3 regions of the Kribbella sp. VKM Ac-2566 genome follow, and region 1 is predicted to be linked to each of the others. Evidence: riboswitches for the same ligand, from Rfam matches in the RefSeq annotation. Region 1 holds a riboswitch; each other region holds the start of a gene.
What was found. A riboswitch is a leader RNA that binds a small molecule or an ion and turns the genes downstream of it on or off. The one in region 1 is predicted to bind ZMP and ZTP.
Positions count from the first base shown of each region.

Region 2: another riboswitch for ZMP and ZTP. It lies ahead of EV647_RS35780 (5-aminoimidazole-4-carboxamide ribonucleotide transformylase); the one in region 1 lies ahead of EV647_RS19320 (bifunctional 5,10-methylenetetrahydrofolate dehydrogenase/5,10-methenyltetrahydrofolate cyclohydrolase).
Region 3: another riboswitch for ZMP and ZTP. It lies ahead of EV647_RS32165 (glycine hydroxymethyltransferase); the one in region 1 lies ahead of EV647_RS19320 (bifunctional 5,10-methylenetetrahydrofolate dehydrogenase/5,10-methenyltetrahydrofolate cyclohydrolase).

Region 1 covers NZ_SODT01000010.1:197,788-201,025, reverse strand. Annotated here, with positions in the region: gene prcA (proteasome subunit alpha) at 1-170, shown strand, start outside; gene EV647_RS19330 (NUDIX hydrolase) at 167-781, shown strand; gene EV647_RS19325 (nitroreductase family deazaflavin-dependent oxidoreductase) at 809-1,228, shown strand; ZMP/ZTP riboswitch at 1,274-1,358, shown strand; gene EV647_RS19320 (bifunctional 5,10-methylenetetrahydrofolate dehydrogenase/5,10-methenyltetrahydrofolate cyclohydrolase) at 1,379-2,239, shown strand; gene aroH (chorismate mutase) at 2,270-2,638, shown strand; gene EV647_RS19310 (prephenate dehydrogenase) at 2,646-3,238, shown strand, end outside.
Region 2 covers NZ_SODT01000014.1:394,802-398,039, forward strand. Annotated here, with positions in the region: gene EV647_RS35765 (exo-alpha-sialidase) at 1-291, shown strand, start outside; gene EV647_RS35770 (ubiquitin-like small modifier protein 1) at 301-582, shown strand; gene EV647_RS35775 (AAA family ATPase) at 647-1,186, shown strand; gene EV647_RS35780 (5-aminoimidazole-4-carboxamide ribonucleotide transformylase) at 1,176-2,054, opposite strand; ZMP/ZTP riboswitch at 2,073-2,167, opposite strand; gene EV647_RS35785 (trans-aconitate 2-methyltransferase) at 2,170-2,889, opposite strand; gene ilvD (dihydroxy-acid dehydratase) at 2,935-3,238, shown strand, end outside.
Region 3 covers NZ_SODT01000013.1:301,367-304,604, reverse strand. Annotated here, with positions in the region: gene EV647_RS32170 (acyl-CoA dehydrogenase family protein) at 1-1,213, shown strand, start outside; ZMP/ZTP riboswitch at 1,211-1,293, shown strand; gene EV647_RS32165 (glycine hydroxymethyltransferase) at 1,322-2,770, shown strand; gene EV647_RS32160 (DHA2 family efflux MFS transporter permease subunit) at 2,825-3,238, opposite strand, start outside.

The DNA of each region.
Region 1 (3,238 bases):
GCATCCTGAGCGAGTCCAGCCCGGCGGTGGACGCGAAATCGGAGTCGGACCCGGGTTCGGACGCGAGTGACTCCAGTGAGTCGTCTACGGGTGACACTCCAGTCGCACCGCCGGCGGACGACGCACCGGTAGCGCCGCCGGAAGACTCGGACGACGACCGTCCGCTGTGACGGACCAGATCGAGAACTCAGCCGCTACCGACAAGGTGGCGGCTGAGCTGTCTCGTCCGGCCGACCCGGCACCTTGGGAGCTGCTGGGGGAGGAGACGGGGTTCCACCGGTTCCTGAGCGTGAACCTGCGCCGGTACCGGATGCCCGACGGGCGCGAGGTCGACTGGGACGTGCTCGGCCCGAAGTCCGACGCCGGGATCACGTCCGGCGTGACCGTGCTGCCGTTGACGCCTGAGGGCCGGATCGTCACGGTGCGGATGTTCCGGGCCGGACCGGACCGCGTCGTCACGAATCTGCCAGGTGGGTACGTCGAGCCCGGCGAAGACCCCGCGGTGGCAGGTGTCCGGGAGCTCGAGGAGGAGACCGGCTACGTCTGCGAGTCGCTCGAAGTCGTCGGCTGGCAGTGGTCGGCGGCCTCGTCGACGTACCGCAAGTACGTCGCGATTGCCCGCGGCTGCCGCCCCGACGGGAAACAGCAACTGGACGAGACCGAGGACTGTGTCCCGGTCGAGCTGTCCCTGGACGCGTTCCGTGCGGAGTTGCGCACACCCGGTGCGATGACGGGAATCGACGCCGCCTATCTCGCGTTGGACCACGCAGGTTTGCTCTAGCAACCAGCAATCTGTGGAGGAATCGATATGAGCGACTGGAACGCCAACATCATCACCGAGTTCCGGGACAACGAGGGCAAAGTCGGTGGGCAGTTCGAGGGCGCACCGATGGTCCTGCTGCACCACTACGGCCGTCGGAGCGGGCAGGAGTACGTCGCTCCGACGATGTACCTCGCCGACGACAGCCACCCGGACCTGATCTACGTCTTCGCGAGCAAAGGCGGCGCCCCCACCAACCCCGATTGGTACCGCAACCTCACCGCAGCCGGCAAGGCCACGATCGAGCGTGGGACCGAGACGTACGAGGTGATCGTCAAGGAAGTGACCGGCGCCGAGCGCGACCGGATCTACGCCGAGCAGGCCCGGCGGTATCCCGGCTTCGCCGACTACGAGCGCAGTACGGCCGGCATTCGCACCATCCCCGTGCTCGAGCTCAAGCGCGCGTAGGAATCCAGGCGAGCTGATCGGCGCGGCGAGCGGGCCGGTATCCTGACAGCGGACCGCGACTGGCGCTGAGGTGGACGACCACCGGGGAACGGTCTGCCATCCGGCTTCGCCGCGCGCCTGGGCACACTTCTGACGCAGAGGAGTGCGCCGATGAGCGCAGAACTGATGATCGGGACCGACCTCGCCGCCGACATGGTCGCCAAGGCGGCCGAACGAGCACGGGTCCTGCAGGAGAGGTACGGCGTGCAGCCGTGTCTGGCGACCGTGCTGGTCGGTGACGACCCGGCGTCGGCGACGTACGTGCGGATGAAGCAGAACCGCTCGAAGAAGGCCGGGATCGCGTCGCTGAGCGTCGTACTGCCGGCCGAGACTTCCACCGCGGAGCTGGTCGCGGAGATCACCAAGCTCTCCGAGGACCCGGCCGTGCACGGGATCCTGCTGCAGCACCCCGTGCCGGCGCAGATCGACGAGCGGTCCGCGTTCGAGGCGATCGACCCGGCGAAGGACGTCGACGGCGTGACGATGCGGTCGTTCGCGGCGATGGCGTTCGGGGATCCGGGTTTCCGCTCGGCCACCCCCGGCGGGATCATGCGGCTGCTGGCGGCGTACGACGTACCGCTCGAAGGGGCGCACGCCGTGGTGATCGGCCGCAGCCCGATCCTCGGTAAGCCGGCCGGCATGTTGCTGCTGGCATCGAACGCCACCGTCACGTACGCGCACTCCCGGACCCGGGACCTGCCCGAGCTGGTCCGGACCGCGGATGTGGTGATCGCCGCGGTCGGCAAGGCGAACTTCGTCCGCGGCGACTGGCTGAAGCCGGGCGCGGTCGTGGTCGACGCCGGGTACAAGGAGGGCAACGTCGGCGACGTGCACTTCGCGGAGGCGACCGAGGTGGCCCGGCTGATCACGCCGGTACCGGGCGGGGTCGGGCCGATGACGATCGCGCTGCTGCTGGAGCAGACGGTCGACGCCGCTGAGACGGCTGTCCACTCTTTGACTACTCTGGCCTAGGGTTGGGGGACAAGATCTAAGGAGGCGGACGTGGCGGTACGGGCGATCCGGGGTGCCACCCAGCTGGACGTGGACGAGCGCGAGCACCTGCTCGAGCGGTCCGCGGAGCTGGTGAAGGCGGTCCTGGAGGCGAACGATCTGGAGAACGAGGACCTGATCAGCATCCTGTTCACCGTCACGTCGGACCTGCGTTCGGAGTTTCCCGCCGTCGCGGGCCGGCAGATCGGGCTGACCGACGTACCGCTGATGTGCATGCAGGAGATCCCGGTGCCGCATGCGCTGCCGCGGGTGGTGCGGCTGATGGTGCACACCGAGACGCCGCGGTCCCGGGACAAGATCCAGCACGTCTACCTGCACGGAGCAGTCGCGCTCCGCCCGGACCTGACCGGCGCCCAGTGAGGGCACAGTGAGTGAGTTGCGCGGGCCGGTTCGCATTGTCGGCACCGGATTGATCGGTACGTCGATCGGTCTCGCGCTGGCACGGCTCGGTGTGGTCGTGGAGCTCGTCGACGGGAACCCGGACAACGCGCTGATGGCCGAGCGGATCGGCGCCGGCTCGCGGCTGGTCGAGATCGAGCCGCAGCTGGTCGTGGTCGCCGTACCGCCGGACCACGTCGGCGCCGTCGTCGCCGAGCAACTGGAGGCGACTCAGGCCATCGTCACGGACGCGGCCAGTGTGAAGTCCAAGCCGCTGACCGATGCGCGCCGGCTGACCGGTGACGTCAGCCGGTACGTCGGTAGTCACCCGATGGCAGGCTCCGAGCGCAACGGCCCGCTGGCCGCACGCGCCGACCTGTTCGACGGAGCCACCTGGGCGATCACCCCGCACGCGACGAGCGCTCCGGAAGCGATCGATCTCGTACGCCGGCTCGCCGAGGCCTGTGGTGCCCGGACGGTGGAGCTGTCGGTCGAGGACCACGACCTCGGCGTCGCCCGGGTCTCGCACCTCCCGCACCTGATGTCGGCGCTCGCCGCGGGCACGCTGGCGGACGCGCCGTC
Region 2 (3,238 bases), on a different contig from region 1:
TTCCCGCTGGTCGCGGACGGGAACCGGATCCCGACCGAGGCGCAGTGCCGGGTCTACCGCTCCCGCGACGCCGGCTCGACCTGGGAGCCGCTGGCCGCCGGGTTGCCGGACGTGTCCTACGCCCCGGTGCTGCGGGACGCGATGACCGTCGACACCGCCGACCCTGCCGGTGTGTACGTCGGCACGCGGGACGGTTGCGTCTACGCGAGCGCCGACGCCGGCGACAGCTGGACCGAGGTCGCGCGCCACCTGCCGGATGTCCTCACCGTGCGAGCAGCGGTGCTGGGATAAGGGGGTCGGATGATCGCGGTCTGCCTACCCACGGTGCTGCGCCCGTTCGCGGGCGGCGCCGAACGCGTGGAGGTCGAGGTGGACGGTTCGCCGACCGTCGCCTCGGTCTTCGCGGCGCTCGAAGCCGACCACCCGGCGCTCCGCCGCCGCCTCACCGACGAGCAAGGCGCGGTCCGCCGGCACGTGAACATCTACCTCGGCAACGACAACATCCGCGACCTCTCGGGGCTCGAGACCAAGCTCACCGACGGCGACGAGCTCCTCATCCTCCCGAGCGTCGCCGGCGGCTGACGTCCCGCGCCGGCGAAAACAAAAGACTGCCGTTCGGCGGCGGGCTTGGTTAGCGTCGGGCGGCATGAGCAACGTCCTCCTGCTGACCGGCCCGTCGGGCTCCGGTAAGACGACCGTGGCCCGGATGGTCGCGACCGGCGCGCCGCAGCCGACGATGCACCTGACGACCGACGAGTTCTACCGCGGCATCCGCACCGGCTTCATCGCGCCGTACCTGCCAGGAGCGCACCGCCAGAACGAGGTGGTCGTCGAGGCGATCGTCGCGACGGTGAGCGTGTACGCGCGCGGTGGGTACGACGTGGTCGTCGACGGCATCATCGGGCCCTGGTTCCTCGCCCCGTTCCGCGAGGCCGCCAAGGCGGGGGAGTGGACGATGTCGTACGTCGTACTGCGTCCAGACCTCGGTACGACGTTGCGGCGCGGGCAAGACCGGCCCCACCCCGAGCTGACGGACGCCGACGCGCTCACCGGTCTGCACGGTGCGTTCGCGGACCTCGGCGCCCTCGAGCCGCACGCGATCGACACCAGTCGGCTCGATGCGGAGCAGACGGCGGCCGAGGTCCGCGGAGCCGTTGCCTCAGGTAACTATCTGCTCAGTGCCTGAACAGGCGGATCCCGGTTTCCGACCACGTGATCCGGGCTGCCGCGCAGGCGGCCGCCACCTCGGGCGAGCGGATCGAACCGCCCGGTTCGGCAATGTGCGAAACGCCGTACCGCTGGGCCTCCACGACGTTGTCGGTGAACGGCAGCGCACCGTCGGAGACCATCGAGACACCGGTGAGCGGATCGGCCGAACGGCGGGCCCACCAGAGTGCGGCCTTCTCACCGGCGAGCCTCGTACAGTCCACCCGCGACTGCTGCCCGGCGCCGATGCCGATGGTCATCCCGTCCTTCACCATCACGACCGTGTTCGACTGGGTGTAGCGGGCGACGATCATCCCCAGCACCACGTCGTCCGGGAGGTCGCGGGGCACCGGCAGCGCATCACGCTCCTGCGTCAGCCGCACTCCGTAGAGCTCACGCACCTCCTCGGCCGGCGGCTCGAACTCCGGGTCGACCTCCAGCACCAGGTAGGTCCCGCGCTTCTTCGCGGCGAGGATTTCCACCACGCCCTCGTCGTACCCGGGGGCGATGATCCCGTCCGACACCACCCGCTTCAGCAGCATGGCCAACTCGAGATCCACCGGATGCGAGACCGCCACGAAGTCGCCGTACGACGACTTCGGATCAGCGTCCCGCGCACGGGTGTACGCGGCCGCCACCGTCTCGCCGAGCGCGGCACCCGCCGGTGACACATGCTTGTACGACGCCGCAGCCGGTACGCCGAACCGCTCAGCAGCCTCCCGCACCAACTGCCATCCGGTCAGCGCATCGAGAACATTGATGTACGACGGCTCACCCGCGACCACCGTGAACGGCGCAGAGTCGAGGCTCGCCGCTTGATGAGGATTCATGCCGTACCGCAAACGCATCAGGACCTCCGATCGGATCGGAGGCGCCCAGGCGGACGACGCCCTGTACGAACACTGTACGAACACACCCGCTCCCCGGTGGTACTCCACCCTCGCCAGTCGCGGTGCGCCCAGCCTACTTCGTCGCGCGCACCACCAGCAGACGTGATGCCTCGGTCAACGGTTCTCCGTGCCAACCGCCTTCGATCACGACGTCCGAGAAGCCCGCCGCGCGCAGATCAGCCGTGATCTCGTCGGCAGAACGGAAGTACAGAACGTTCCGGTAGACCGCGTCGCGCCCGTCCTCGAAGACGTTGTGCGCGTCGAAGGTCACGCGCCCGTTCGCGATCTCGATCAGCTCGAGCCACTCCTTCAGGTGCCCGGCCACCGTGTCCCGTTCGCCGTACGTCGCTTCGCTCGTCCACTGCTCCCACGCCCGTGCCGCCGGATTGCGCGACTCGAAGGCGAGCACGCCACCGGGACGCAGCGCGGCCGCCAGCGCAGCGACCGCGGCTGCGTGCTCCGCGACGTGCATCATCGTGTTGCCGCTGCTGACCGCGAGATCCACATCGCCGGTCGGCTCCACCACCAGGTGGTCGCCGTCGATCCAGGTGACGGCGTCGGCGCCGGGCTGCCGCCGCGCGTACCCGAGCATGGTGGGACTCGGATCGACGCCGATCACCACGCGCCCGGGCGCGACCAGCGAGCGGGTGAGCAGACCGGTTCCACAACCGAAGTCCAGGACCTTCGCAGTGCCCTCGGCCAAAGCGCGGTAATAGTCGTGATCCTCCCCGGCCGGGTTGTCCAGGTCGTAGAGCTCCACCAACTGCTGGTCGCCGTACGGGTCATCGATCACCCACCGCACCTTACTGGGCGGCGACCCAGGAATAGGGTGGGCGGCATGGTCGATGTGAAGCCCCGCAGCCGGACAGTCACCGACGGATTGGAAGCGACCGCCAGCAGAGGCATGCTGCGCGCGGTCGGGATGGGGGACGACGACTGGGTCAAGCCACAGATCGGCGTCGCGTCGAGCTGGAACGAGATCACCCCGTGCAACCTGTCGCTGGACCGGCTCGCCAAGGCGGTCAAGGACGGCGTGCACGCGGCCGCTGGATACCCGCTCGAGTTCGGCACGATCAGCGTGTCCGACGGCATCTCGATGGGCCACGTCGGCATGCACTACTCGCTCGTCAGCCGCGAGATCA
Region 3 (3,238 bases), on a different contig from region 1:
GATGACGTACGCCGCCGTGCCCGCGCTCAAGGCGGACGCGCAACTCGCGAAGGAGTGGGTCCCGCAGCTCGCCTCCACGCAGTACGACGTACGCCGGCTGCCGGCCGCGTCGAAGAACGGCGTCCTGGCCGGGATGGGGATGACCGAGAAGCAGGGCGGTTCCGACGTACGGGCGAACCTCACGACGGCGACGCCCGCCGGCGACGTGTACCAGCTGAACGGGCACAAGTGGTTCTGCTCGGCCCCGCAGGTGGACGTTTTCCTGGTCCTCGCGCAGGCGCCGGACGGGCTGAGCTGCTTCGTCGTACCGCGGGTCCTTGCCGACGGCAACCGGAACCCGTTCGCCCTGCAGCGGCTGAAGGACAAGCTCGGCAACCGCTCGAACGCCTCCAGCGAGGTCGAGTTCCACGGCACGATCGGGTACCGCCTCGGGGACGAGGGCGCCGGCGTACGGACCATCATCGAGATGGTCGCGGCGACCCGGCTGGACTGCGTGCTCGGCTCGGCCGCGCTCCAGCGGCGCGCACTCGTCGAGGCGAGCTGGCACACGCAGCACCGGTCGGCCTTCGGCGGCCTGCTCGCCGACAAGCCCGCGATGCAGAACGTGCTCGCCGATCTCGCGCTGGAGAGCGAGGCAGCCACCGCGCTCGCCATGCGCCTGGCTGCCGCAGTGGATTCCTCAGACCCGAAGGAAGCAGCATTCCGGCGGATCGGGCTGCCGCTCGCGAAGTTCTGGGTGTGCAAGCGGACGCCGTTCATGGTCGCGGAGGCGCTGGAGTGCCTCGGCGGCAACGGGTACGTCGAGGAGTCCGGGCTGCCGCTGCTCTACCGGGAGTCGCCGCTGAACTCGATCTGGGAAGGATCGGGCAACGTCAACGCGCTCGACGTACTGCGTGCGCTCCGCCGGCCGGAGTCGCTCGAGGCGTGGCTGCTCGAGGTCGGCTCGGTGCAGGGTGCCGATGCGCGGCTCGATGCGGCGGTCAAGGACGTACTGCAAGCGCTTGCTGACATCGAGAACGCCGAGGCCGGTGCTCGCAGACTGGCCGCGCGAATGGCCCTGTGTCTCCAGGCTTCGTTGCTGATCCGGCACTCGACGCCGGAGGTCGCGGACGCGTTCGTGGTGTCCCGGCTGGCCAACGACTGGGGCGGTGTGTTCGGGACGCTGCCACGGACCACACCGTTCGCTGGCATTGTCGAACGCACGATAGGGTGAGCGAGTCGCGACTGGCGCGCTGAAGGTGGAGAACCACCGGGGAGCGAAACCCGTCGGCACCGTGCGCCTGGGTGCCTTCGACCCACTGCAACCGCAGGAGAGACAACGATGACTCAGTCCTTCGACGCCGCCGCCGCGTCGGCCGCGTACAACAACGCGCTGCAGGTGATCGCCGCGGTGGAACCCACCATCGCCGACGCGATCAAGGCCGAACTCGCCGACCAGCGGTCCTCGCTGAAGCTGATCGCGAGCGAGAACTACGCCTCCCCCGCCACCCTGCTCACGATGGGCAACTGGCTGTCGGACAAGTACGCCGAGGGCACCATCGGGCACCGCTTCTACGCCGGCTGCCAGAACGTCGACACCGTCGAGCAGGCGGCCGCGGACCACGCCAAGGCCCTGTTCAACGCGCCCCACGCCTACGTCCAGCCGCACTCCGGTATCGACGCGAACCTGGTCGCGTTCTGGGCGATCCTGGCGCAGCGGATCGAGTCCCCGGCACTGGCCGAGGCGGGCGCGAAGCACGTCAACGACCTGACCGACGAGGACTGGACCAAGCTCCGCAAGGCGCTCGGGGACCAGAAGATGCTCGGCATGTCACTGGACGCCGGTGGTCACCTGACGCACGGCTTCCGGCCGAACATCTCCGGGAAGATGTTCAACCAGCACTCCTACGGCACCGACCCGGAGACCGGCCTGCTCGACTACGACCTCGTTGCCGAGCAGGCGCGCGAGTTCAAGCCGCTGATCCTGATCGCCGGCTACTCGGCGTACCCGCGCAAGATCAACTTCGCCAGGATGCGTGAGATCGCCGACGAGGTCGGCGCCACCCTGATGGTCGACATGGCGCACTTCGCCGGCCTGGTCGCGGGCAAGGTCTTCACCGGCGACTTCGACCCGGTCCCGCACGCGCACGTCACCACGACCACGACCCACAAGTCGCTGCGCGGCCCGCGCGGCGGCATGGTGCTCTGCCAGCCGGAGTACGCCGACGCCGTCGACCGCGGGTGCCCGATGGTGCTGGGCGGTCCGCTCAGCCAGACGATGGCCGCGAAGGCAGTCGCACTCGCCGAGGCGCGGCAGCCGTCGTTCCAGGAGTACGCGCAGGCCGTCGCCGACAACGCGGTCACGCTGGCCGAGGGCCTGATGAAGCGTGGCGTGAAGCTGGTGACGGACGGCACCGAGAACCATCTGGTGCTGCTGGACGTCTCGTCGTACGGCATCACCGGCCGGCAGGCCGAGTCGGCGCTGCTCGACGCGGGCATCGTCACGAACCGGAACGCCGTACCGCGGGACCCGAACGGCGCCTGGTACACGTCGGGTGTCCGGATCGGTACGCCGGCACTCACCACGCGCGGCTTCGGCGGCGACGAGTTCGACCTGGTCGCGGAGCTGATCGTCGACGTCCTGTCCTCGACCACGCCGACCACGACCGCGGCGGGCGCCCCGTCCAAGGCGAAGTACGTGCTGGCCGATGGTGTCGCCGACAAGACCAAGGCCGCTTCGGCCGAGATGCTCGACAAGTTCCCGCTGTACCCGGGTCTCGAGCTCAGCTGACGCACGTCGCGGCGCCCGCTCCTCGTGTCGGGGAGCGGGCGCTGCTTCGTCTGGTCAGGCGTCCTGCTTTACTCCCATCAGGGCATCCTGCGAGGGCTTCTCGGCTCTCGCGGGCATCAGGACCGCGGCGAGGATCGCGCCGGCGGCGGCGATGCAGGCCGAGACCCACATCGTGGTGTTGAGACTGTTGACGAACGCGTCCCGGACATTGTCCAGCAGTTCCGGCGAACCAGCCTTCTCGGCGACCGCGAGCCCGCTGGCCAGGCTCTTCTCCACCGCGTCGGCTGCCTGCGCGGGCAACCCGGCGGTGTCGACGTTGCTCCGGTAGACCGAGTTCAGCACGGTGCCGAGTACGGCGACGCCGACCGTCCCGCCGACCTGTCGAAACGCTTGCAACAGGCCCGATCCGGTCCCCGCCCGCTCCGGGTCGAGCACGCCGAGCGCCGCGTTCATTGCCTGCGGCATCGA